Regions from separate parts of the Pseudomonas glycinis genome, predicted to be linked through region 4. Evidence: predicted binding sites of a transcription regulator. Region 4 holds the regulator's gene; each other region holds the start of a gene.
What was found. The regulator FliA, encoded in region 4, starts transcription of late flagellar genes. The targets are predictions, from matches to a motif close to CTAAAGTTTNNNNNNNNNNNGCCGNTAA.

Region 1: flgM (flagellar biosynthesis anti-sigma factor FlgM) is a predicted target of FliA. The motif match lies at 3,168-3,195, and genes of this name have one in related genera.
Region 2: ACYSTU_RS03975 (methyl-accepting chemotaxis protein) is a predicted target of FliA. The motif match lies at 2,637-2,664, and genes of this name have one in related genera.
Region 3: motA (flagellar motor stator protein MotA) is a predicted target of FliA. The motif match lies at 2,502-2,529, and genes of this name have one in related genera.

The regions. Positions count from the first base shown of each region.
Region 1 is NZ_JBTYHF010000001.1:320,286-326,107, reverse strand. It holds gene ACYSTU_RS01475 (MFS transporter) at 1-1,376, shown strand, start outside; gene ACYSTU_RS01470 (flagellar brake protein) at 1,450-2,196, opposite strand; gene ACYSTU_RS01465 (flagella synthesis protein FlgN) at 2,289-2,756, opposite strand; gene flgM (flagellar biosynthesis anti-sigma factor FlgM) at 2,805-3,131, opposite strand; gene flgA (flagellar basal body P-ring formation chaperone FlgA) at 3,294-4,055, opposite strand; gene ACYSTU_RS01450 (chemotaxis protein CheV) at 4,138-5,070, shown strand; gene cheR (protein-glutamate O-methyltransferase CheR) at 5,117-5,822, shown strand, end outside.
Region 2 is NZ_JBTYHF010000001.1:873,314-879,135, reverse strand. It holds tRNA gene ACYSTU_RS03980 (tRNA-Met) at 221-297, opposite strand; gene ACYSTU_RS03975 (methyl-accepting chemotaxis protein) at 413-2,470, opposite strand; gene ACYSTU_RS03970 (MFS transporter) at 2,907-4,124, shown strand; gene ychF (redox-regulated ATPase YchF) at 4,307-5,407, opposite strand; gene pth (aminoacyl-tRNA hydrolase) at 5,430-5,822, opposite strand, start outside.
Region 3 is NZ_JBTYHF010000003.1:219,413-225,234, reverse strand. It holds gene asd (archaetidylserine decarboxylase) at 1-17, opposite strand, end outside; gene rhdA (thiosulfate sulfurtransferase) at 17-850, opposite strand; gene ACYSTU_RS08645 (HDOD domain-containing protein) at 893-2,431, opposite strand; gene motA (flagellar motor stator protein MotA) at 2,598-3,449, shown strand; gene motB (flagellar motor protein MotB) at 3,453-4,499, shown strand; gene ACYSTU_RS08630 (toll/interleukin-1 receptor domain-containing protein) at 4,605-5,090, opposite strand; gene ACYSTU_RS08625 (caspase family protein) at 5,090-5,822, opposite strand, start outside.
Region 4 is NZ_JBTYHF010000016.1:1,806-7,627, forward strand. It holds gene flhA (flagellar biosynthesis protein FlhA) at 1-1,125, shown strand, start outside; gene flhF (flagellar biosynthesis GTPase FlhF) at 1,137-2,477, shown strand; gene fleN (flagellar synthesis regulator FleN) at 2,594-3,424, shown strand; gene fliA (RNA polymerase sigma factor FliA) at 3,421-4,161, shown strand; gene ACYSTU_RS26365 (chemotaxis response regulator CheY) at 4,329-4,700, shown strand; gene ACYSTU_RS26370 (protein phosphatase CheZ) at 4,719-5,507, shown strand; gene ACYSTU_RS26375 (chemotaxis protein CheA) at 5,561-5,822, shown strand, end outside.

The DNA of each region.
Region 1 (5,822 bases), on a different contig from region 4:
GGAAATCCTTTCGAGCGCTGTATTTCGCCTCGCTGATGATGTTGATCGGCTCAGGCCTTCTTTCTACTTATCTGGCTTTGCGTCTGGCTGCCGACAATGTCGACGGGCTGTGGGTCGGTGCGCTGATGGCGGCCAACTATTTCGGTCTGGTGCTGGGCGGCAAGATCGGCCATCGCCTGATTGCCCGGGTCGGGCATATCCGTGCCTACTCGGCGTGTGCCGGGATCGTCGGCGCGGCGGTGCTCGGCCATGGACTGGTGGACTGGCTGCCGGCGTGGCTGGTGCTGCGGACGATCGTCGGTCTGGGCATGATGTGTCAGTACATGGTCATCGAGAGCTGGCTCAACGAGCAGGCAGATGCCAATCAACGCGGCCTGGTGTTCAGCGGTTACATGATCGCCTCGTACCTGGGCCTGGTGCTGGGCCAGCTGATTCTGGTCATGCACCCCGGCCTCGGCCTGGAGCTGCTGATGCTGGTCGCGCTGTGCTTTGCCCTGTGTCTGGTGCCGGTGACGTTGACCCGACGGATTCACCCGGCGCCTCTGCACCCCGCGCCGATGGAGCCGCGCTTCTTTATCAAGCGCGTGCCGCAATCGCTGAGCACGGTGCTCGGCGCCGGTCTGATCATCGGTTCGTTCTACGGTCTGGCGCCGCTGTATGCATCGCAACAGGGGCTGACGACCGAGCAGGTCGGTCTGTTCATGGGTAGCTGCATTTTTGCCGGTCTGCTGGTGCAGTGGCCGTTGGGCTGGTTGTCCGACCGTTATGACCGCGCGCTGCTGATACGCTGCTTTGCCGGGTTTCTGGCGGTGGCGGCGTTGCCGTTGGCGATCATGCCGCAGGTGCCGCTGGAGGTGTTGTTCGTCGTTGGTTTCTTCTGTTCGCTGGTGCAGTTCTGCCTGTATCCGCTGGCGGTGGCGTTCTCCAATGACCACGTCGAAGGCGATCGCCGCGTGTCGCTGACCGCCATGCTGCTGGTGACTTATGGTGTTGGCGCGAGCATCGGGCCGCTGCTCGCGGGCGTGCTGATGAAGTTTCTCGGCAGTCAGAGCCTGTATGCGTTCTTCAGTTTCTTCGCGTTGGTGCTGGTCTGGCGGATTCGTCCGAAAGCGGTCACCAACCTGCACCAGGTCGACGACGCACCGCTGCATCACGTGGCAATGCCGGACAGCATGTCGAGCTCGCCGCTGGTGGCGGCGCTTGACCCGCGTGTCGATGAGCAGGTGGTGCAGGAGCAGATGGTCCAAGACCCGGCGCCGGTCACTCCTGAGCCTGAGCCTGAGCCCGAAGCGCAGCCGGAAGCAGTCGTTGAAACCGAACTGGACAGCGGCAATGACGATAAGCCTGCGCCGGATATCAGTGGTGGCAGGCCCTGAATCGAAGGTAAACATCGGCGCATAAAAAAGGGCAGTCCTGTGCGGGACTGCCCTTTTTATTGGTCACTGCGACTCAGAGATCGTCTTTGTCGAAACGCCGTGCTTCACGCTGCAACTGGTAAACGAAACGCTCGACGTTGCGCGCAGCCTGGCCACTGATGTTGTGGAAGCGCAGACCGGCGAAGGTGATGTTGAGTTTTTCTTCGAAATGCAGATAGCGCAGTTCGACCGATGTTGGCTGGTTGCCGAACAGCGGCGGGGCGATCAGGCGATCGTAGACCTGGCCCAGTTGCAGGCGATCAGTGATGTCGCCTTCGAAGCGGAACTTGCAACCGGTCGCAGAAATATCCAGCAGCTTGCCCTGCAGAGGAACCTTGAGCTTTTCGCCGCCCAGTTCAACGCTGACCAGATCGGTGAGCTTCAACGCAGCGCGGAAGGCGTTACGGCGCTGGTGATAGACCACTTCGCTCGGCAGGTCGCCGGTGTAGAAACGGTCGCCGTCGGATTCTTCGATGTTCAGCGTGCCGTTGCATTCCCAGGCGATGCGCACGCCGTCATGAAAGCCTTCGACCTTGAACGGTTCGCCAGCCTGGAGGAAGCGCTCGCCATCGCGTGGAATCATTTCATCCAGCGCAATCGTTGCGGTTTCGCGGTCGACCTTGATCAGGTAACTCTGAAAACGCTGGCTGCGTTCATGGAAGGTGATGATCAGCGGATCGTGGCTGTCTTGCAGCTGGCGCAGGTTGCTGGAGATTTCCAGTGGCGTGGTGAGCACCTTCGGAGGCTGCGGAGCATCATCCGCGCTTAGGGTGTTGGACACGGTTCTTCAATCTCCAGACAAAATAAGACTACGACTGGCCAGTATTTTGCCAGCATGTTGCGCAAGTGGATAGTGCAGGGCCAGCGAATGGCTCATGCCTGGCTGAGCGTTCGCGGCTTGACCGGTTTGGCAAAGGTCCCGCTGGCGTCGTACAGCGCTGGCGGCTCACCGCCGGTGAGAATCTTCAGCTGGTTGGCCGTAGTCGCCTGCTGGATCTGGATCGACTGGCCGTTCTTGATGTTGGCCGCCTGGCATTGGGCGATCAGCGCGGTCAGGGCGTCGCCCTGGGTCAGCAACTGGTCGCCAATGCTGGACTGGCTGGCCAGTTGCTCAAGACCTGTGCGATCAGTCGGCAGGTTGAGGCTGGCGAGGATTTCGCTGCGCTTGCGGCCATGCTGCTCGAGCAGAATGATCAACGCTTGCTTGGTCGCCAGAATTTCTTCCAGCAACGGCATGTCGCGACCATGCAAAGCGAGGGATTCGGTTTGCAATAACTCCAGCAATTGTTGCGCTGGAGCAAAGTCGTCGTTGATCAGTTGCAATAAGTTAGTGTCGTGCATGGCTGGCCTTGGGGTTTAAGCGTCCAAAAGCCTGGCGCCGGCAAAAGCCTAGCGCTGGGCTTCGAAGTTGAGCAGTTTGCTGGCTACACGGTTGCTGTCGACTTTATAGCTGCCATCGGCAATCGCGGCTTTCAACTCGGCCACACGGGCTTTGTCGACAGCAGGCTGATCGCGCAGCTTGTCAGTGACCTTCTGCAACTGTTGAGCCTCATTGCTGAGGTGTACCGACTCCCCGCTTTTGGCGACATTGGCCTGTTCGGCCTGGGTATTCAGCGGCGCGGAGGGGCTGTTTTCAGCGCTTTCCTTGGCGTTGCTGGTACGTGTGCTGCCGGTTAGTGACGAGGAACTGTTCAATCGGTTGAAATCGATAACCATGATAAAAAACCTCTGGGAATTTGGACGCTTGCCATGTTTTCGGCTATCCCCTGAAAAACTTTAGGCCCAATCAACCATAAGCTTGCATGCGCCGTTGCGAGACCTGCTGCGGCACAGTTTAGGGAAGCGACGGGATCGGCGCCAGTTTTCTCCACGAGGCTTTTACATGGCCACTTCGACCTGTCCCGGCGCAATCACCTGCGCCTTGATAACTCTTTGAGAATTAAGGTTTTTTACTCGAATCTGTTCTTTCATGCCGCCATTGGAAAGCGCTTCCCCCGGCATGCGTACGGCAAGGGTGCCGCTGCGCGCAGTGATCACCACCTGGTCACCCTTGCGCACCACTTCGGCCTGTTCCAGATGCACCAGGGTGATGACCTGATCGGCGACCGTTGGTCGGGTAAGTTTCTGCCCGATCGCTTCGTCGACGGAAGTCAGGAAACCCTGGTTGATCGTGCTGACGTCGCGCTCGCGCAAGGTCACATCCTGCGGCTCGATAATGCCGGCGCGTTTCAGCGGACGAGTGGTCGTCACGATCTCGCGAAACAGGCGGACTTGAGCGGGTACGAACACCGTCCAGGGCGAACTGCCTTCGCAGCGAACCTTCACCGTGACGCGGCCCAGCGGGCGTGCCGGGCTCTCCAGCGTGGCTGTCAATTCCTTGTCGCACATGGGCATGCGCATGCGCGGGTCGAGCTGGTTGACTTCGATTTCGTAGCGGCCTTCGGTTTGACTGGAAGCCAAATAGTCTTCTACGGTGAATTCAAGAAAGCCCTGAGTCACGCCGATAAGCATATCAGGCAAGGTAACCGCATCTGCATGGGCAGGACTGCCAGCAAGCAAGCAGCAAACGGCGGACACCGCGCAAAGCCCTTTGCGAAGGGAGGATGTCAGGCGTCGGGAAAATGTCGTTTGAGCGTTCATACGAGTTAAAAAGCAAGCGCCGTGCCGTTTAGCAATGAATGTGCGTCGCAACAACACTTGGCGTTGGTGTAGGAGTCTGGGCATGGCTGGTGTAATGGATTCGGTGAACCAGCGCACGCAACTGGTAGGGCAGAATCGCCTCGAGCTGCTGTTGTTCCGTCTCGACGGGCCGCAGCTCTACGGGATCAACGTGTTCAAGGTACGGGAAGTGTTGCAATGCCCGTCCCTGACGTTGATGCCCAAATCCAGTCCTGTCGTGTGCGGGGTAGCGAATATACGGGGAGCGACCATTCCGATCCTGGATCTGGCAATGGCAACGGGCTCCGGTGCGTTGAAAGACAAGAACAGTCCGTTCGTGATCATCACGGAGTACAACACCAAGACCCAGGGTTTCCTGGTCCGCTCGGTGGAGCGCATCGTCAACATGAACTGGGAAGAGATCCATCCGCCACCCAAGGGTACCGGCCGCGATCACTACCTGACGGCTGTGACCCGGGTCGACAACCAGTTGGTCGAAATCATCGACGTCGAGAAGGTGCTGGCCGAAGTGGCGCCGACGCCGGAAGCGATTTCGGTGGGCGTGGTCGATGTCGAGACGCAGACCAAGGCGTTGTCGCTGCGGGTGCTGACGGTCGATGACTCGTCGGTGGCGCGCAAGCAGGTCACGCGTTGTCTGCAGACCATCGGTGTCGAAGTGGTGGCGCTGAACGACGGCAAGCAGGCGCTGGATTACCTGCGCAAGCTGGTCGACGAGGGCAAGAAGCCGGAAGAAGAGTTCCTGATGATGATTTCCGACATCGAGATGCCGGAGATGGACGGGTACACCCTGACGGCGGAAATACGCGGCGACGCACGCATGCAAAAGCTCCATATCATCCTGCATACTTCGTTGTCGGGGGTATTCAATCAGGCGATGGTCAAGAAAGTCGGTGCTGATGACTTCCTCGCCAAATTCCGTCCTGATGACCTCGCATCCCGGGTAGTCGACCGGATCAAAGCAGCAGATATCAGCTAGGGGCCTTCTGCCCCTGGCGGTCAACACGATTTAAGAGGCGGCATCATTGTCTACGGGTAATTTGGATTTCGAACAGTTCCGGGTCTTCCTGGAAAAAGCCTGTGGCATTCTGCTCGGTGAAAACAAGCAGTATCTGGTCTCGAGCCGTCTCAACAAACTGATGGAGCAGCAAGGCATCAAGTCCCTGGGTGAGCTGGTACAGCGCATCCAGACCCAGCCGCGCAGCGGTTTGCGCGAGCAGGTGGTCGATGCCATGACGACTAACGAAACCCTGTGGTTTCGCGACACCTATCCGTTTGAAGTCTTGAAGAACAAGGTACTGCCGGAAGCGATCAAGGCCAGCCCCAACCAGCGTCTGCGGATCTGGTCGGCGGCCTGCTCGTCGGGACAGGAACCGTACTCGCTGTCGATGTCGATCGACGAGTTCGAGCGCAGCAACCTGGGTCAGTTGAAGATGGGTGTGCAGATCGTTGCCACCGATCTGTCGGGCCTGATGCTCAATAACTGCAAGACCGGCGAGTATGACAGCCTGGCGATCGGTCGCGGTCTGTCGCCGGAACGCCTGCAACGCTACTTCGACCCGAAAGGGCCGGGGCGCTGGGTGGTCAAGGCGCCGATCAAGAGCCGGGTGGAATTCCGGTCGTTCAACCTGCTCGACAGCTACGCGGCGCTGGGCAAGTTCGACATCGTGTTCTGCCGCAACGTGCTGATCTACTTCTCTGCCGAAGTGAAGAAGGACATCCTGTTGCGCA
Region 2 (5,822 bases), on a different contig from region 4:
AAGCCTGGTTGTGAGGAAGGCATTATCTTGAATTTGATATTTGGCTTATGTGAAAAAAGGCGAACTGCAAACTGTAAGAAAGTCTGACGGATGAGCGGCTGCGAGCCCACTGATCAATCGAAAGGGCTGAAGATAGACCTTCTGTTGGTGGGGAACCGGAGGGGAGATCATTGCAGGCATAAAAAAACGGCCTACCTTTCGGTAAGCCGTTTTTAGTACTTGGTGGCTACACAGGGACTTGAACCCCGGACCCCAGCATTATGAATGCTATGCTCTAACCAACTGAGCTATGTAGCCAAGTGGCGCGCATTATTCCCCTGAAATGGCAAAGCGTCAAGCGTAAATCGAAAATATTTCTTCCTGTTTTCAACCGCTTATCCTCCAGCCCCGAAAATCGGGGCCGGGGAGGGCGTCAGCGCAGTTGGAATCTGGCGGTATTGGCGCTCAGGGCTTCGCTGCCCTGGCTCAAGGTGTCCGCCGCGAGGTTCACCGCGCGTGCACCTTCAAGCAAACGCACCGCCGCTTGGTCGACCTGCTGGATATTGCCGCTGACTTCGTCGGCAGTGCTGGCCTGTTCTTCAACCGCTGTGGCGATTTGCGCCAGGGTGTCGGTGACGCTCTGTACGGCGCTGGCGATTTCTCCCAGGCGTTCGCCGAGTCCGGTGACCGCCTCGGCATCCGATTGCGCCTGACCACAGGCGGCTTCCATCAGGCTTACCGCTTCGTTGACCGTGGCACGCAGGCTGTCGACAGTGCCGGCGATCTGCGCGGTGGACGATTGCGTGCGTTGCGAGAGACTGCGCACCTCGTCGGCGACCACGGCAAAGCCGCGACCCTGTTCGCCGGCGCGGGCGGCTTCGATGGCGGCGTTGAGTGCGAGCAGGTTGGTCTGCTCGGCGACGCCGCGAATGGTGTCCACGACCAGTTGAATCTGCTGGCCTTGCTCGCTGACCCGGCCAAGCGCGGCGGCGGTGTCGTTCAGGCGCTGATTGAGCTGCTGAATGCTGGCCGTGGTGCGCTGGCTGTCGCGGCTGCTGTCGGCGGCGATGCGCCGGGTCTGCTGGGCGCTGCCCGAGGCCTGTTCGCAACTCTGCGCGACGCCTTGCGAGGTGGCGGCCAATTGCGTGGCGGCAGCGGCGATCTGGCTGATCTGCAACTGCTGCGCCTCGACTTCGCTCAGGGCGCCGCTGGAGTGTTGGTTGAGGCTGCGCACCGCATTGCTCAACTGCGAGGTCTCGTGGTCGACGCCAAGCATGCTGCTGCGCAATTGCACCACAGCGACGTTGAGCGCGGTGCTGATCGCTGCCAGCTCATCGCGCCCCACCACCGGCACTTGCAGGCTCAGGTTACCGTCGCGCAAGGCTTCGGCGAGCAAGGTGATGCCGCTGGCGCTACGGCGAATCGAGGCTTGCAGGCAAACGAAAAGGTATAACGCGGCCAACAGCAGGCAACCGAAGATTGCGGCGACAAGAATGAACTGGCGAATCGCCGAGTTGTAATACGCATCGAGCCGCTGATCCAGCGCGACCAAGGATTGCTGGCGCAGGGAAGCGAGGTCGGTGAGCAGCGCGTCAAGGCTGCGTTCGAAGTCCTCTGGCTTGAGGTTGATGCTGCCGCCAAACACACCGTCGTCAAGGACTTTCAGGCCGCTGTCGAGGTGTTTCAGGCTGTCGTGATACTGGCCGGCCCAGGCTTGCAGCTCGACTGGCAGACGCGCCTCCAGCAGGCCGGCGGTTTTCACCAGTTGCTCGCGGGCGTCCCCGATGCGGCTGCGCAGGTCGCGCAACTGCAGGCGGCTCTGCAGGGTGAACTGACCGGAGACGACCGAAGCCTGGCCGACTGCGGCGAGACGGCCGACCCGCTCGATCAGGTCCGGCGCGTGCTGCGTGGAAATCTGCGTCAGCAGGTAGGTTTCCAGCCACGGTGCGAGGGTCAGGCGATTGTCCATGACGATCTGCTCGCGCAAGGCTTGCAGCGCGGCCAAGGCATTGGTGAAGCGGTCATAACCGTCCGGCCACCAGCCGACACTGCTCAGGCTTTTCGAATCAAGGCCATTGAGCGCGGTTTGCAGCGCCTGAAAGCGTTCGAGGATTGCGCCGTCGGCGCCTTGCTGGTTCAGGGCATTGCCCAGCTCCGTGGTGGCTTGCAGCACCGCCGGTTGCACGCCGTCGAAGGCAGCCATGGCGGCGAGGGTGGCCGGTGTCGGCTGACGATTGGTCTCGGTGGCGCGCCAGCGGGCGGCGCGGTCGCGTTGAGCGGCGAGCAGGTTGTCCAGCGCATCCAGCGCGAGCAGCTGACGCACGCCGGCACGTTCGCCGGCGATCAGATTGAGCTTCTCGCGATAGTCATGGCCGATCATCAACAGGCTGCCGGCCAGCGGCAGAATGAACAGCAGAAACAACAATTGGAATTTACCTGCGAAGCCAAACCGCCCCAGCAATTTGATCCCCGGTGAAAGGAAAGCCTGCATGCCTCATGACTCCTCTGGACACCACGCACCATTGGCGTGCATCGCGAACCTTTCGGCTGCGACCTGTGCCCTCTAAAAGGCCTCGAAAGTTCACCCATGCCCGCTCTGTAGGCCGGCTCTGTAGCGAAACTTCCCATTGTCGAGCGCCTTTGTAAGGCGATCGTGTTCAAGGGCAGAAGCAAGGCAAGATTCAGACCATGGCGTTGAGCTATCACCTTCGCCACCAGCGATCCCCTGTAGGAGCTGCCGAAGGCTGCGATCTTTTGACTTTGATGCTTAGAAGCAAGATCAAAAGATCGCAGCCTTCGGCAGCTCCTACACGGTGGTGTGTCATCAATAACTTAGTTAGCTGGCTAAGGGGATAGCGCTGGCGCACCGAAAAATGGCACATTGACGCACCTGCCTGCGGGCACCCATCTGCTGTCTGGAATTTTCCATGGCTATCAGCAACGTTCAGACCGCCGCTGCCTCGGCGACCGCTGCTCCTCAAAGCAGCCCCTTGGTGATGCGCATCATCGGCGCGGTGGCGCTGGCGCATTTGATCAACGACCTGATCCAGTCGGTGCTGCCGTCGATCTACCCGATGCTCAAAGCCAACTATGGCCTGACCTTCACCCAGGTCGGCCTGATCACCTTGACCTTCCAGTTGACCGCGTCGCTGTTGCAGCCGTGGGTCGGTTATCACACTGATCGCCACCCCAAACCGTGGCTGTTGCCGGCGGGCACGGTGTGTACCTTGATCGGCATTCTGATGATGTCAGTGGTCGGCAGCTTCCCATTGATTCTGCTGGCGGCGGCGCTGATTGGTATCGGCTCGTCGAGCTTTCACCCGGAAGCCTCGCGTGTTGCGCGACTGGCCTCGGGCGGCCGGTTTGGTCTGGCGCAATCTACCTTTCAGGTCGGCGGCAATGCCGGCTCCGCGTTCGGCCCGTTGCTGGCGGCGGCGATCATCATTCCCTTCGGCCAAGGCAATGTGGCGTGGTTTGGCCTGTTCGCGGTTTTTGCGCTGTTCGTGCTGTACCGCATCAGCCGCTGGTACGCCAATCACCTGAACCTGTTCAAGCTCAAGGCCGGCCAGGCGGCGACGCACGGCTTGTCGAAGGGCAGGGTGACCAGTGCGCTGGTGGTGCTGGGGCTACTGGTGTTCTCCAAGTATTTCTACATGGCCAGTTTCACCAGCTACTTCACCTTCTACCTGATCGAGAAGTTCGACCTGTCGGTTGCCAGCTCGCAGCTGCACTTGTTCCTTTTCCTGGGCGCAGTGGCGGCGGGGACGTTCTTCGGTGGACCGATTGGCGACAAGATCGGGCGCAAGGCAGTGATCTGGTTTTCCATCCTGGGGGTGGCGCCATTCACCCTGATCCTGCCGCATGTCGATCTGTTCTGGACCAGCATTCTCAGCGTGGTGATCGGCTTCATTCTGGCGTCGGCATTCTCGGCGATCGTGGTGTACGCGCAGGAACTGGTGCCGGGTAATGTCGGGATGATTGCCGGGATCTTCTTCGGTCTGATGTTCGGTTTCGGCGGGATTGGCGCGGCGCTGCTCGGGCATCTGGCGGATGTGCACGGGATTGAGTACGTGTATTTCCTGTGCTCGTTCCTGCCGTTATTTGGTGTGTTGGCGATCTTTTTACCGCGTACCAGAAAGGCCTGAACAGACGAATCGAACTGTGGAGGCGAGCCTGCTCGCGAATGGGTGTGTCAGTTGACGAATGCTTAGCTGACACGCCGCGTTCGCGAGCAGGCTCGCTCCCACAGGGAAATGTACTCAGTCACTGAATTTCAGGCACAAAAAAGCCGCGTATCAAACGCGGCTTTTTCTTGTGCGGCTGTTGCTTAGACGTTGAAGCGGAAGTGCATCACGTCGCCGTCCTTGACGATGTAATCCTTGCCTTCCAGACGCCATTTGCCGGCTTCTTTGGCGCCGGCTTCGCCCTTGTACTGGATGAAGTCGTTGTAGGCGATGACTTCGGCACGGATGAAGCCTTTTTCGAAGTCGGTGTGGATCACGCCGGCGGCCTGTGGGGCGGTGGCACCGACCTTGACGGTCCAGGCGCGGACTTCTTCGACACCGGCGGTGAAGTAGGTCTGCAGGTGGAGCATTTCGTAGCCGGCGCGGATCACGCGATTCAGGCCAGGCTCTTCCAGACCCAGGGCCTCGAGGAACATGTCCTTCTCTTCGCCGTCGTCGAGCTCGGCGATTTCCGCTTCGATCTTGTTGCACACCGGAACGACCATGGCGCCTTCTTCTTCGGCGATGGCCTTGACCACGTCCAGGTGCGGGTTGTTCTCGAAACCGTCTTCAGCCACGTTGGCGATGTACATGACCGGCTTGGTGGTCAGCAGGTGGAAGCCCTTGATCACTGCCTTTTCGTCAGCGCTCATGTTCTTCATCAGGCTGCGCGCCGGCTTGGCTTCGGTGAAGTGCGCGATCAGTTGCTCGAGCAGAGCCTTCTGAACCACGGCGTCCTTGTCACCGCCCTTGGCGTTGCGCGCGACTTTCTGCAGTTGCTTCTCGCAGCTGTCGAGGTCGGCGAAGATCAGTTCCAGGTCGATGATTTCGATGTCGCGTTTCGGGTCGACGCTGTTGGAAACGTGGATCACGTTGTCGTCTTCGAAGCAGCGCACCACGTGGGCGATAGCGTCGGTTTCGCGGATGTTGGCCAGGAACTTGTTGCCCAGGCCTTCACCTTTCGAGGCACCGGCAACGAGGCCGGCGATGTCGACGAATTCCATGGTGGTCGGCAGGATGCGCTTGGGATTGACGATGGCCGCCAGCGCTTCCAGACGCGGATCCGGCATCGGCACGATGCCGCTGTTCGGCTCGATGGTGCAGAAGGGGAAGTTCTCGGCCGCGATACCGGATTTGGTCAGGGCGTTGAACAGGGTGGACTTGCCGACGTTAGGCAGGCCGACGATGCCGCAATTGAATCCCATGGTGTTTCCCCTCGGGTAAAAGTCAGGCCTTCTGGCTGTGCAGGTTTTTCATCGCGCGGTTCCATTCCCCGGCGAGGATATCCGGCAGCACGCCGAGGGCAAAGTCGATGCTGGCATCGAGTTTTTCCTGTTCGGCGCGTGGCGCACGACCCAGGACGAAATTTGAAACCATACTGGCAACGCCCGGGTGGCCGATGCCAAGCCGCAGGCGGTAGAACGTATTCTGATTGCCCAGTTGCGCAATGATGTCGCGCAACCCATTGTGACCGCCATGGCCGCCGCCCTGCTTGAGCTTGGCAACGCCCGGAGGCAAGTCGAGTTCGTCATGCGCCACGAGGATTTCTTCAGGCTTGATGCGGAAGAAACCGGCGAGTGCCGCCACGGCCTGGCCGCTGCGGTTCATGTAGGTGGTGGG
Region 3 (5,822 bases), on a different contig from region 4:
AACAGACGCTCTTTCATTAGTTGTCCTTAAAACCTTGAATCTCGACTGGCGTATCAGGGTGGTTGCCCCATTCGCCCCAGGAACCGGCGTAGCCCTTGACCCGCGGATAACCGAGGGCTTTGGCCACCAGATAAGTGAAGCCCGACCGGTGATGGGTCTGGCAGTGGGTAATGATTTCCTTGTCCTTGGTGATCCCGAGGTTTTCGAGGATCTGCGGCATGTCGCTGCGGATACGCAGCTGACGCGTCTGGTCCATGCCGGCGGTCCATTCGAAATTGACCGCGCCGGGGATGTGTCCACCCTTGGCAGCGAGGACTTTCTCGCCGGAATACTCCAGCGGCCCACGCGCATCCCAGATCGCCAGATCGGCGGCGCCGAGACGGCTTTGCAGGTATTCGCGGGTGGCGGTCGGTTCGTCGTGCAGGGTCAGCGAGACCGGGCCACCGACGGCGGCCGGCACCTGAATCGACATCGGCATACCGTCCGCCAGCCAGGCCGGCAGGCCACCGTCTATATAGTGGTACTTGTCGTGGCCAATGACATCGAGCAGCCAGATGAAGCGTCCGGCCCAGCCACCGCCCTCATCGTCATACACGACATAGACCGCATCTTTGCGATGACCGAGTTCACCAAACAACGCTTCCAGATCGGCCTTCGCCGGCATCAGCCCGGGCGCCGGTGGCTGGCCGAGCTGGGTGCGTTTCGGGTCGACAAAACGTGCGCCGGGCAAGTGACCTTCGGCATACCGGGCAGGGCTGGTCAGGTCCACCAGAATCAGTTCCGGGGACTCCAGACGCGGCAGCAGGTCGCTCGGCTCGATGACAAGCGGCAAGCCAGAGAAGTCAGACATGTGAGGTCTCCAGAGCACAAAGGGGAGGATTGTAGCGCAGGCTCATTGGCCGCGGCTGCTAAAGCTGTGCAGGGCTTTTTCGATGCACTGCGCAGTTTTGCCGAAGGCCTGCACAGTGATGTCGGCGAACGGCCCGCCGCCCTGATCGGCAACGACGATCATGATCACCCGGCCGTTGTTGACCAGCGAACGCAGGAACAGATGCTCACCGCGAAACAACGTGCGCAGGCTCGCTGGCAATAAGGCAGAGAATTGCCCGTTGTTCTCCGGCGTGATCCGCACCTGCGCCTGCTGAGCGAGCAGGCGTTGCAGGACTTTGCTCTGGCTGACGACAAAACTCAGCGCCGCCGCATCCTTCGGCAACCCGGCGGTCTGGTGCACGCGCAGGGTCGAGTGCGTGCGGTCGGCCATCAGAATCATGACCCGGCGCATGCCGCTGGCTACCAGTGCCTCGCGGGCGGCGACGGTCAGGCTCATGGCATTGGTGAAGCGGCTGGGCTCGGCGAGCAGTTCGGCGCATTGCCGACGCCACTGGCCCAGATCATCCGCGTTCGGCGCTGCTGCCGGGAGCATGCCGGCCGGCAAGCGACGAGTGCCCCACGGCCAGATCAGCGAAACCGCCGGGTGCCACAGATCGGGCATTGCATGCTGACGCGCGCTGTTCGCCGCTTGCTGGTGCAACTGTTGCTGCACTTCGTCCATGGAAATCTGCAGATACAGGCTGGTCAGGTACTGCCAGCGCTTGCTGTGCGGACTGTCCCAGGCCTGTTGCGCCGACAGCGCCAGGCCGTTGGCGAGCAGCACGGTATTGGCGGGTTGATTGAGCCAGCGGCGTAGCGTCGGGTCCTCGTCGAGGCGATTCTGCTGGCGCAGTGGGTGCTCGCTGTCACGAGCGATGCGCAGCACTTTGACCAGTTCGCGTTGTTCGCTGAGCAGCAACTTGTAGCCTTGCTCGACCCAGATCGGCAGATGCCAGGCCTGGACCAGTGCCTCGGCAATTTTCAACAGGCGCACGCCGAACAATTGCTTTTCGACCACACGCGCCGACTCGCCCTTGTGGATCACCCGCAGTTCCCACTCTTCGAGCAACTGCGGATAGGTCAGTGCCAACGGCCACAGCGGCGACAAAAACAGCAGACTGCCCCAGTGGATGTCCTGCCACAGCCGCGCCAGGCGACTGGCAAAAAAACCGTTGGCCTGCTGTGTCGCGTGTTGGCTGATCAGTTGCAACTGACGCAAGGCCTTGGGGATCTGCCGGTGCGGTTCGGCGGGCAGGCGCGCGAGCAATTCTTCGGTGCGCGTAAGGCCCAGGCGATTGATTGCCACCTCGAGATTTTCCGCTGGCGCGGCCATGGTGCCGTGGGTGTGACGATTCGCCTCACGGATGATGCTCAAGGCCAGCGCCGGGCTGTCCTGCATCAACTCGGCGATGTCGCGCAGCGAGCTGCGATTGTCGCGGATCGCCCGGCAGACTTTGTCGTGAGCCTCTTGTGGTACGGGCAGGCGAACGCTGTCGAGCAGCTTGACCCAAGCCTGGAGGGTGGTCGGTTGTGCGTGTGGAATGTTCGTTTCATTAGCCATGTCTGGACGAGATCTTCACTGACTGTAGACGCGCCCGGCATGGGCTAAATTGGCTTTTCGCCTGAACTGGCTATAGTCTGGCGCAGTTTTGCCGATAAGTAGAAGAAGAGATTTTTTAACTTCCGAATATGACCTTGAACCCGACTTAAACAAGTACCTTCTACCTATGGCTAAAATTATCGGCATCATCGTCGTATTCGCGAGCGTGCTCGGCGGATACGTGCTCTCCCACGGCAAGATTGCCGCCCTGATCCAGCCTTTCGAGGTGATGATCATCGGCGGTGCGGCCCTCGGCGCGTTCCTCCAGGCCAACCCCGGTTACATGACGATGCACGTGCTCAAGAAATCCCTGAGCATGTTCGGTTCGCGTTTCACCCACACCTTCTATCTGGAAGTGCTCGGGCTGATCTACGAGATCCTCAACAAGAGCCGCCGCGAAGGCATGATGGCCATCGAAGGCGACATCGAAGATGCCGCCGCGAGTCCGATCTTCGCCAAGTACCCGGCGGTGCTCAAGGATGAACGCATGACCGCGTTCGTCTGCGATTATCTGCGCATCATGTCTTCCGGCAACATGGCTCCGCACGAACTGGAAGGCCTGTTCGACATGGAGCTGTACAGCCTCAAGGAAGACCTCGAGCACCCATCGCACGCAGTCAACGGCATCGCCGACGGCATGCCCGGTTTCGGTATCGTTGCGGCGGTACTCGGTATCGTGGTGACCATGGCTTCGTTGGGCGAGGGCGACCAGGCGTCGATCGGTCTGCACGTGGGTGCGGCACTGGTCGGTACCTTCTTCGGTATTCTCGCGGCGTACGGTTTCTTCGGTCCGCTGGCGCATTCCCTGGCCCACGATGCCAAGGAAGAGCTCAACGTCTACGAAGCCATCAAGGCCTCGCTGGTGGCTTCGGCGTCCGGCATGCCGCCGTCGCTGGCGGTCGAGTTCGGGCGCAAGGTTCTGTACCCGGCGCACCGTCCAAGCTTCGCCGAGTTGGAACAAGCGGTTCGCGGTCGTTAAGAAATGGAAAATAATCAGCCGATCATCGTCAAGCGCGTCAAGCGCATTGCTGCCGGGCACCACGGCGGGGCGTGGAAAATCGCCTTCGCCGACTTCGCCACGGCGATGATGGCGTTCTTCTTGGTGCTGTGGCTGCTGTCCACCGCTACGCCGGAACAGAAGATCGCCATCGCCGGTTATTTCAAGGACCCGGTCGGCTTCTCCGAAAGCGGCACGCCGTACATCATCGACCTCGGCGGTACACCGACCCTGGCGCCGGAAAACACCCTCAACCCGGAAGTGAAGTCGCAGCCGCAACCGGACAAGGTCACGGTCGACACCGATCAGGTTGAAGGCATGGCTGAGCAGGTCGAGAAGGAGCGTCTCGAACTGCTCCTGCAAGAACTGCAGAACAAGGTCGACGAGAACCCGCAACTGCAGAAATTCAAGGATCAGATCCTCTTCGAAATCACCCCGAACGGCTTGCGCATCCAGATCATGGACGCCGAGAACCGGCCGATGTTCGACTCCGGATCCGCACGCCTGAAGCCGTACTTCGAAGACATCCTGCTGGCCATGGCCGACACCATCAAAGCGGTGCCGAACAAGATCAGCATCAGCGGCCACACCGACGCCAAGCCGTACATCGGCACTGGCGACTACGGCAACTGGGAACTCTCGGCCAACCGTGCCAACGCCGCGCGTCGCGCATTGGTCGCGGGCAGCTATCCGGATGCACAGGTGGCGCGGGTGGTCGGTTATGCCTCGTCGGCGTTGTTTGATCGGGAAAATCCGTTCAACCCGGTCAACCGCCGCATCGATATTGTCGTGCTGACGAAGAAAGCCCAGGCCGCCATCGAAGGTGCGCAGGGGCCTGAGGCGGCGAAACCGGCGGATGAAGGTCAGAACGGTGCTGCTCCGGCAGCCCCGGTTGATCCGAATGCGCTGCCGGCGGACAAACAGCCAGTGCCGGCTCACGAGTTGCGCGAGCGGTTGAATCTGTTTGACGATGCGGCGCCGAAACCGGCCGAGCCGGGGGGTGCAGCGCCTGCGCCTGCGCCGAAGCAGTAAGTGAAAAAAAGCCGACAGTGATGTCGGCTTTTTTGTGGCTATCGCTTCATGCCTCTGACCATTTCGTAGCGTTGCTAAAATCATCGGGGACAGGCCGGCACAGTCTCAGAATCCCCGACGAATCCGATTCTTCAACTGTTCATGAAACATCTCCGCATCTCGCTTGTACGCCCCTTTCACCGAGTCGCTGAACGAGTCCAGGGTTATCGAGCGCTGGTTCGACACCTCATCACGATACGCATCGATAAAGAAATCCAGATCGCTGGCCGTGCTCAGCTTCGGCCATTTGTCCAGATAGATCGGCAGTTGCGCAGGTCCGGTCTTGAACGTACAGATCCGCCGGTTGCTGATCGTCGCCTCGCCAATCTCGAACGGCACCCACCACGACAGTGCAGTCTTCTCCGATACCACCGCCAGCAGATGCGTGCACTCGGTGATGTTGCGGGTAATGACCCCGGTGATGTCGTCGGTGGTCTGCGATTCCGGATCCAGCACGTCGAGGTAAGTCCTGATCTTCGCCTGGGTCAGGCGGGTGTTGATGGCGATCGCATGGGCGCGATCCATGTGGCGATAGCTGATAAAGACTGGCATCAGAAATGTCCTTTGAGGGCGAGTTCGCGGTAATAGGCGCCGAGTGCCGTCAGGCGGCAGCCGGTCGAGTGAATGGCGGCGTAGTACATGTGCTCGGCGTCGACCGGTTCGATCAGGCTGTGCCGGTTGCACTTCTGCAACTGGGCGAAGATCTCGCCGTGCTCAGGCACGAACGCCTTCTCGGTGGGTTCGTAGCTGGGGTCGAGCGGCAAGACCGATTCGGCTTCGGCAAACCAGTCGGGCAATTTGCGCAGGATCTCCTTGGGAATCAGCGGCGAGACTTCGCGCAGGGAAATGAACTGCGACACATTGGTCTTGAACACCGGACGCTGCTCCCAGGCACCGAGGGCGTTGTCGACGAAGGAATACAGACTGCCGGGGGTGATTTTGCCGAGGATATTCGCCGCGCCGCCATGCAGCGCTTGCAGGAGCAGGCCGGTGAATACGCCGTGCTGCGCGCCCTCCAGCGCCGGCTCGGCTTTTTTGCAGGCGGTGAGGATCGTCATACCCTCGCTGACCATACTGCTCTCGCTGCGCAGGGCGCGCACTTCTCCGGCTGAACCGCTTTCGCAGCAGTCGAGGATGATCATTTTGTTTTTGATCCGCGTGGCTTTGTCCGCCCAGTTGATAATGTCGCTGATGCGGATGCCGTTCTGGGCGTTGCGGTAGTCCTGCGCGATCAACATGCCTTCGTTTGTGTCGGCATCGAAACCGCCATGGCCGGCGAAATAC
Region 4 (5,822 bases):
GTCGTGGCGCTGGAAGAGGTCAAGCGTCAGCAGGAACTGCTGCCGTCGCCGGCCCGCGCCATGGAAACCAAGGAGCTGGGCTGGGACGACGTGACGCCGATCGACATGATCGGCCTGGAGGTCGGCTATCGCCTGATCCCGTTGGTGGACCGCAATCAGGGTGGGCAATTGCTCGCGCGGATCAAGGGCGTGCGCAAGAAGCTCTCGCAGGATCTGGGCTTCCTGATGCCGACCGTGCACATCCGCGACAACCTTGATCTGGCGCCGAGCGCGTATCGCTTGACGCTGATGGGCGTGATTCTCGCCGAGGCCGAGATCTACCCGGATCGCGAACTGGCGATCAATCCGGGCCAGGTGTACGGCTCGCTCAACGGGATCAACGCCAAAGATCCGGCTTTCGGCCTCGAGGCGGTGTGGATCGAAATCAGCCAGCGCGCCCAGGCGCAATCGCTCGGCTACACCGTGGTCGACGCCAGCACCGTGGTCGCCACCCACTTGAACCAGATTCTGTACAAGCACTCCAGTGAGCTGATCGGCCACGAGGAAGTGCAGCAACTCATGCAATTGCTGGCCAAGAGCTCGCCGAAACTGGCAGAAGAGCTGGTGCCGGGCGTGGTTTCGCTGTCGCAGTTGCTCAAAGTTCTGCAAGCGCTGCTCGCCGAGCACGTGCCGGTGCGTGACATCCGCAGCATCGCCGAGGCGATCGCGAACAACGCTGCCAAGAGTCAAGATACCGCCGCGCTGGTCGCCGCCGTGCGGGTCGGCGTATCCCGTGCAATCGTCCAAAGCATTGTAGGCACTGAGTCCGAGCTGCCTGTAATCACATTGGAACCAAGGTTGGAACAGATATTGCTCAATAGTCTGCAGAAGGCAGGACAAGGCTCGGAAGAGGGCGTTCTGCTGGAGCCGAGCATGGCCGAGAAGCTGCAACGTTCGTTGATCGAAGCGGCCCAGCGTCAGGAAATGCAAGGCCAACCGGTGATCCTGCTGGTAGCAGGCCCGATTCGCGCGATGCTCTCGCGCTTCGGCCGCCTCGCAGTGCCAGGGCTGCATGTACTGGCCTACCAGGAAGTACCGGACAACAAGCAAGTGACCATCGTTGCGACAGTAGGGCCCAACGGCTGAGGTAGTGGTTTATGCAAGTTAAGCGTTTTTTCGCCGCCGATATGCGTCAGGCCATGAAGCTGGTTCGCGATGAGCTGGGCGCTGATGCCGCCATCATCGGCAACCGCCGCATTGCCGGCGGCGTCGAGTTGACGGCGGCTCTGGATTACAAATTGTCGGCGCTGGCGCCACGGGTTCCGAACATGGAACTCGAAGACGAGCTGCGCAAGACCCAGTCGCGCATCGTCACCGCCCAGGCCGAGCTGAGCCTGCGTGGCGAAGCCGACGGCAACACCAATCAGCAGTTGTTCGCCGGGCTGCCGTTGACCGCAGGCCTGCCGCTGACTGCTGCCGAGCCGCTGAGCGAGCCGACCTACGCCGCACCGACGCGCCCGGCCGCAGCGCCTGCGCAGGCCTCGGCGGGTGTCGATCCACGTGCGCTGGATTCGATGCGTTTTGAATTGAACAGCCTGCGCGAGCTGATGGAAGTGCAGCTCGGCACCCTGGCCTGGAATCAGCTGCAAGGCAGCCGCCCGGCCCAGGCCAATATGTATCGTCGTCTGCAGCGCATCGGCCTGTCCGGCCCGCTGTCGCGCGATCTGCTGGCGATGATCACCGACATCGAAGAACCCCGTCAGGCCTGGCGCATGCTGCTGGCCCACCTGGCGCGGATGATTGCCGTACCGGAAGTCGAGCCGCTGGAAGAGGGCGGTGTGATTGCCATGGTCGGCCCCGCCGGCATGGGCAAGACCACCACGCTGGCCAAGCTCGCCGCGCGTTACGTGCTCAAGTACGGCGCGCAGAACGTTGCACTGGTGAGCATGGACAGCTTCCGCATCGGCGCGCAGGAACAACTGAAAACCCTCGGGCGCATCCTCAACGTGCCGGTAACGCACGTCGATCCGGGTCAGTCGCTGGTGCAGGCATTGGATCCACTGCTACGCAAACGCGTGGTTTTGATCGATACTGCCGGCCTGCAAGCCAGTGATCCGGCGTTGCGCATGCAGCTTGAGAGCCTGGCCGGGCGTGGCATTCGCTCAAAAAATTATCTGGTCCTGGCAACCACCAGCCAGAAACAGGTTCTAACCGCCGCTTATCACAGTTACAAGCGTTGCGGGCTGGCCGGCTGCATCCTGACTAAACTGGATGAAACGGCCAGTCTCGGCGAAGTGTTGAGCCTGGCGATCAGTCATGAATTGCCGGTCGCGTACCTGACCGATGGCCCACGGATTCCGGATGATTTGCATCTGCCGCGCCGTCATCAACTGGTCAGCCGCGCCGTCAGCGTGCAAATGCAGGAAGAACCCAGCGAAGAAGCCATGGCTGACATGTTCGCTGATATCTATCACAGCCCGACCAAGCAGGTTGGCTGAGGTAATCATGAACAGTTTTTGTACCTACATCGATGGTCTGCCACGCATTGTTCCGATCAGGAACGCGCAGCCAGTAATGTGGCCTCCGTCTATGCAAGACAAGGTAAAGAAATAACATGGGCAGCATGCATCCCGTACAGGTGATCGCGGTGACCGGCGGCAAAGGTGGCGTCGGCAAGACTAACGTGTCAGTGAACTTGTCGCTGGCGCTGGCAGAGCTTGGCCGTCGGGTCATGCTGCTGGACGCCGACCTGGGCCTGGCGAACGTCGACGTTCTGCTGGGGCTGACACCCAAGCGCACACTGGCCGACGTCATCGAAGGCCGTTGCGAACTGCGCGACGTGCTGTTGCAGGGCCCGGGCGGGATTCGCATCGTGCCGGCGGCCTCCGGCACGCAGAGCATGGTGCACCTGAGCCCGGCGCAACACGCCGGCCTGATCCAGGCGTTCAGCGACATCGGCGACAATCTCGACGTGCTGGTGATCGACACCGCTGCGGGTATTGGTGACTCGGTAGTCAGTTTCGTTCGTGCCGCCCAGGAAGTGTTGCTGGTGGTCTGCGACGAGCCGACTTCGATCACCGATGCTTACGCGCTGATCAAGTTGCTCAACCGCGATTACGGCATGAACCGCTTCCGCGTGCTGGCCAACATGGCGCAGAGCCCGCAGGAAGGGCGCAACCTGTTCGCCAAGTTGACCAAGGTCACGGATCGCTTCCTTGACGTCGCCCTACAATACGTCGGCGCGGTGCCGTACGACGAAAGCGTGCGCAAAGCGGTGCAGAAGCAGCGCGCCGTCTACGAAGCCTTTCCCCGTTCCAAGTGCGCGCTGGCCTTCAAGGCCATCGCCCAGAAGGTCGACACCTGGCCGCTGCCGGCCAACCCGCGCGGGCATCTGGAATTTTTCGTCGAGCGTCTCGTGCAGCAAACCGCAGGGCCTGTGATATGACCGCCAGTGGCATGAATCTTTACAAAAAGTCGGCGCGTGACGCGCAATACGAATTGATCGAGCGTTACGCGCCACTGGTCAAGCGCATTGCCTATCACTTGCTGGCGCGCCTGCCGGCCAGCGTGCAGGTCGAAGACCTGATCCAGGCCGGGATGATCGGTTTGCTCGAAGTCTCGACCAAATACGACGCCAGCAAAGGCGCCAGTTTCGAAACGTACGCGGGCATTCGAATCCGCGGCGCGATGCTCGATGAAGTGCGCAAAGGGGATTGGGCGCCACGCTCGGTTCACCGTAATACCAGGATGGTCAGCGACGCGATTCGCTCGATTGAAGCTAAAACCGGCCGTGACGCTAAAGATCACGAGGTTGCGGCCGAACTCCAATTGAGTCTCGACGATTACTACGGGATTCTGAATGACACCTTGGGCAGTCGCCTGTTCAGTTTCGACGACCTGTTGCAGGACGGCGAACACGAAGGGCTGCACGAGGATGGCGCGAGTGCTCATATGGAGCCGTCACGCGATCTGGAAGATGAACGCTTCCAGGCGGCGCTGGCGGACGCGATTGCCAATTTGCCGGAGCGTGAGCGACTGGTGTTGGCGCTGTACTACGACGAAGAGCTGAACCTCAAGGAAATCGGTGAAGTCCTTGGCGTCAGTGAATCGCGGGTCAGCCAGTTACACAGCCAGTGCGCGGCCCGTCTGCGGGGGCGTTTGGGGGAGTGGCGAGCGCGCTGAAGGCAGTGTGGGGACACTGCGAAACGAGGCTGGTGCGGTGATGAACGGCGCCGGTCTCGATCCGTTGTGCTCCAGACAAACTTCGAGTGCTATGCCGATTGATTGAAGTGGCGCGTCCAGGTGCTGGGCGCGTTTAAGACTGCTTGGAGGTCGAATTGAACAAAGACATGAAAATCCTCATCGTTGATGACTTCTCAACGATGCGGCGGATCATCAAGAACCTGCTGCGCGATCTTGGGTTCACCAACACCGTCGAGGCCGACGATGGCACCACTGCCATTCCGGTGCTCAACAGCGGCAGCATCGACTTTCTGGTAACGGACTGGAACATGCCGGGCATGACCGGTATCGACCTGCTGCGTCACGTGCGCGCCGATGAAAAACTCAAGCACCTCCCGGTGTTGATGGTGACTGCTGAAGCCAAGCGCGAGCAGATCATCGAGGCCGCTCAGGCCGGTGTGAACGGTTACGTGGTCAAACCTTTCACGGCTCAAGCGTTGAAAGACAAAATCGAGAAGATTTTCGAACGCATCGGCTGATGAATGCGCGGGGGAGCTATGGAGCATAACGAATCATCACAGGGCGATTTCGAATCGACCCTGAAAAAACACGCGGTCGAACTGGTCGAGAGCCTTGAAAAAGGCAAGTTCGGCGACGCGGTGCAACTGATCCATGAGCTCAATCAGACCCGTGACCGCGGCCTGTATCAGGAAGTGGGCAAGCTCACACGTGAACTGCACAGTGCGATCGTCAATTTCCAGATTGATCCGCACATGCCGCAGGCCGAGGAAGTGTCGCAAATCACCGACGCCACCGAACGCCTGGGCTATGTGGTCAAGCTGACGGAAGCCGCGGCCAACCGCACCATGGATCTGGTGGAAAGCGCCACGCCGGTGGTCAACAGTCTCGCTGATGAAGCGCAGACGTTGAGCGCCGATTGGGGCCGCTTCATGCGTCGCGAGGTCGGGGCTGAAGAGTTCCGCGAACTGGCGCGCCGGGTCGACGGTTTTCTGTCACGCAGCAGCACGGACAACCGTGCGGTGTCGAGCAATCTCAACGACATCCTGCTGGCTCAGGATTACCAGGACCTCACAGGTCAAGTGATCAAGCGTGTGACCCAACTGGTCACCGAAGTCGAAAGCAATCTGCTCAAACTCGTGCTCATGGCCAGTCAGGTCGACCGCTTTGCGGGCATCGAACATGACCGCGCTGCAATGCTTGCTGAAAAAGATCCACAAAAACATCTCTCGCAGGGTGAAGGTCCGCAGATTCATGCCGATAAACGAGAAGACGTTGTGTCCGGTCAGGACGATGTGGACGATTTGTTATCCAGCCTTGGATTCTAGAGTTTCGGAATTCGGGTTTTTTGGGTTTTTAGACCTGTAGGAGCACCCCATTAATGAGCTTCGGCGCCGATGAAGAGATCCTTCAGGATTTCCTGGTTGAGGCCGGCGAGATTCTTGAGCAACTGTCCGAACAACTGGTCGAGCTGGAAAGCCGTCCGGATGATGCAGATCTGCTCAATGCAATTTTTCGCGGTTTCCACACTGTAAAAGGGGGCGCCGGCTTCCTTCAGCTCAATGAGCTGGTGGAGTGCTGTCACATCGCCGAAAACGTGTTCGACATCCTGCGCAAGGGTGAGCGTCGCGTTGATGCAGAAC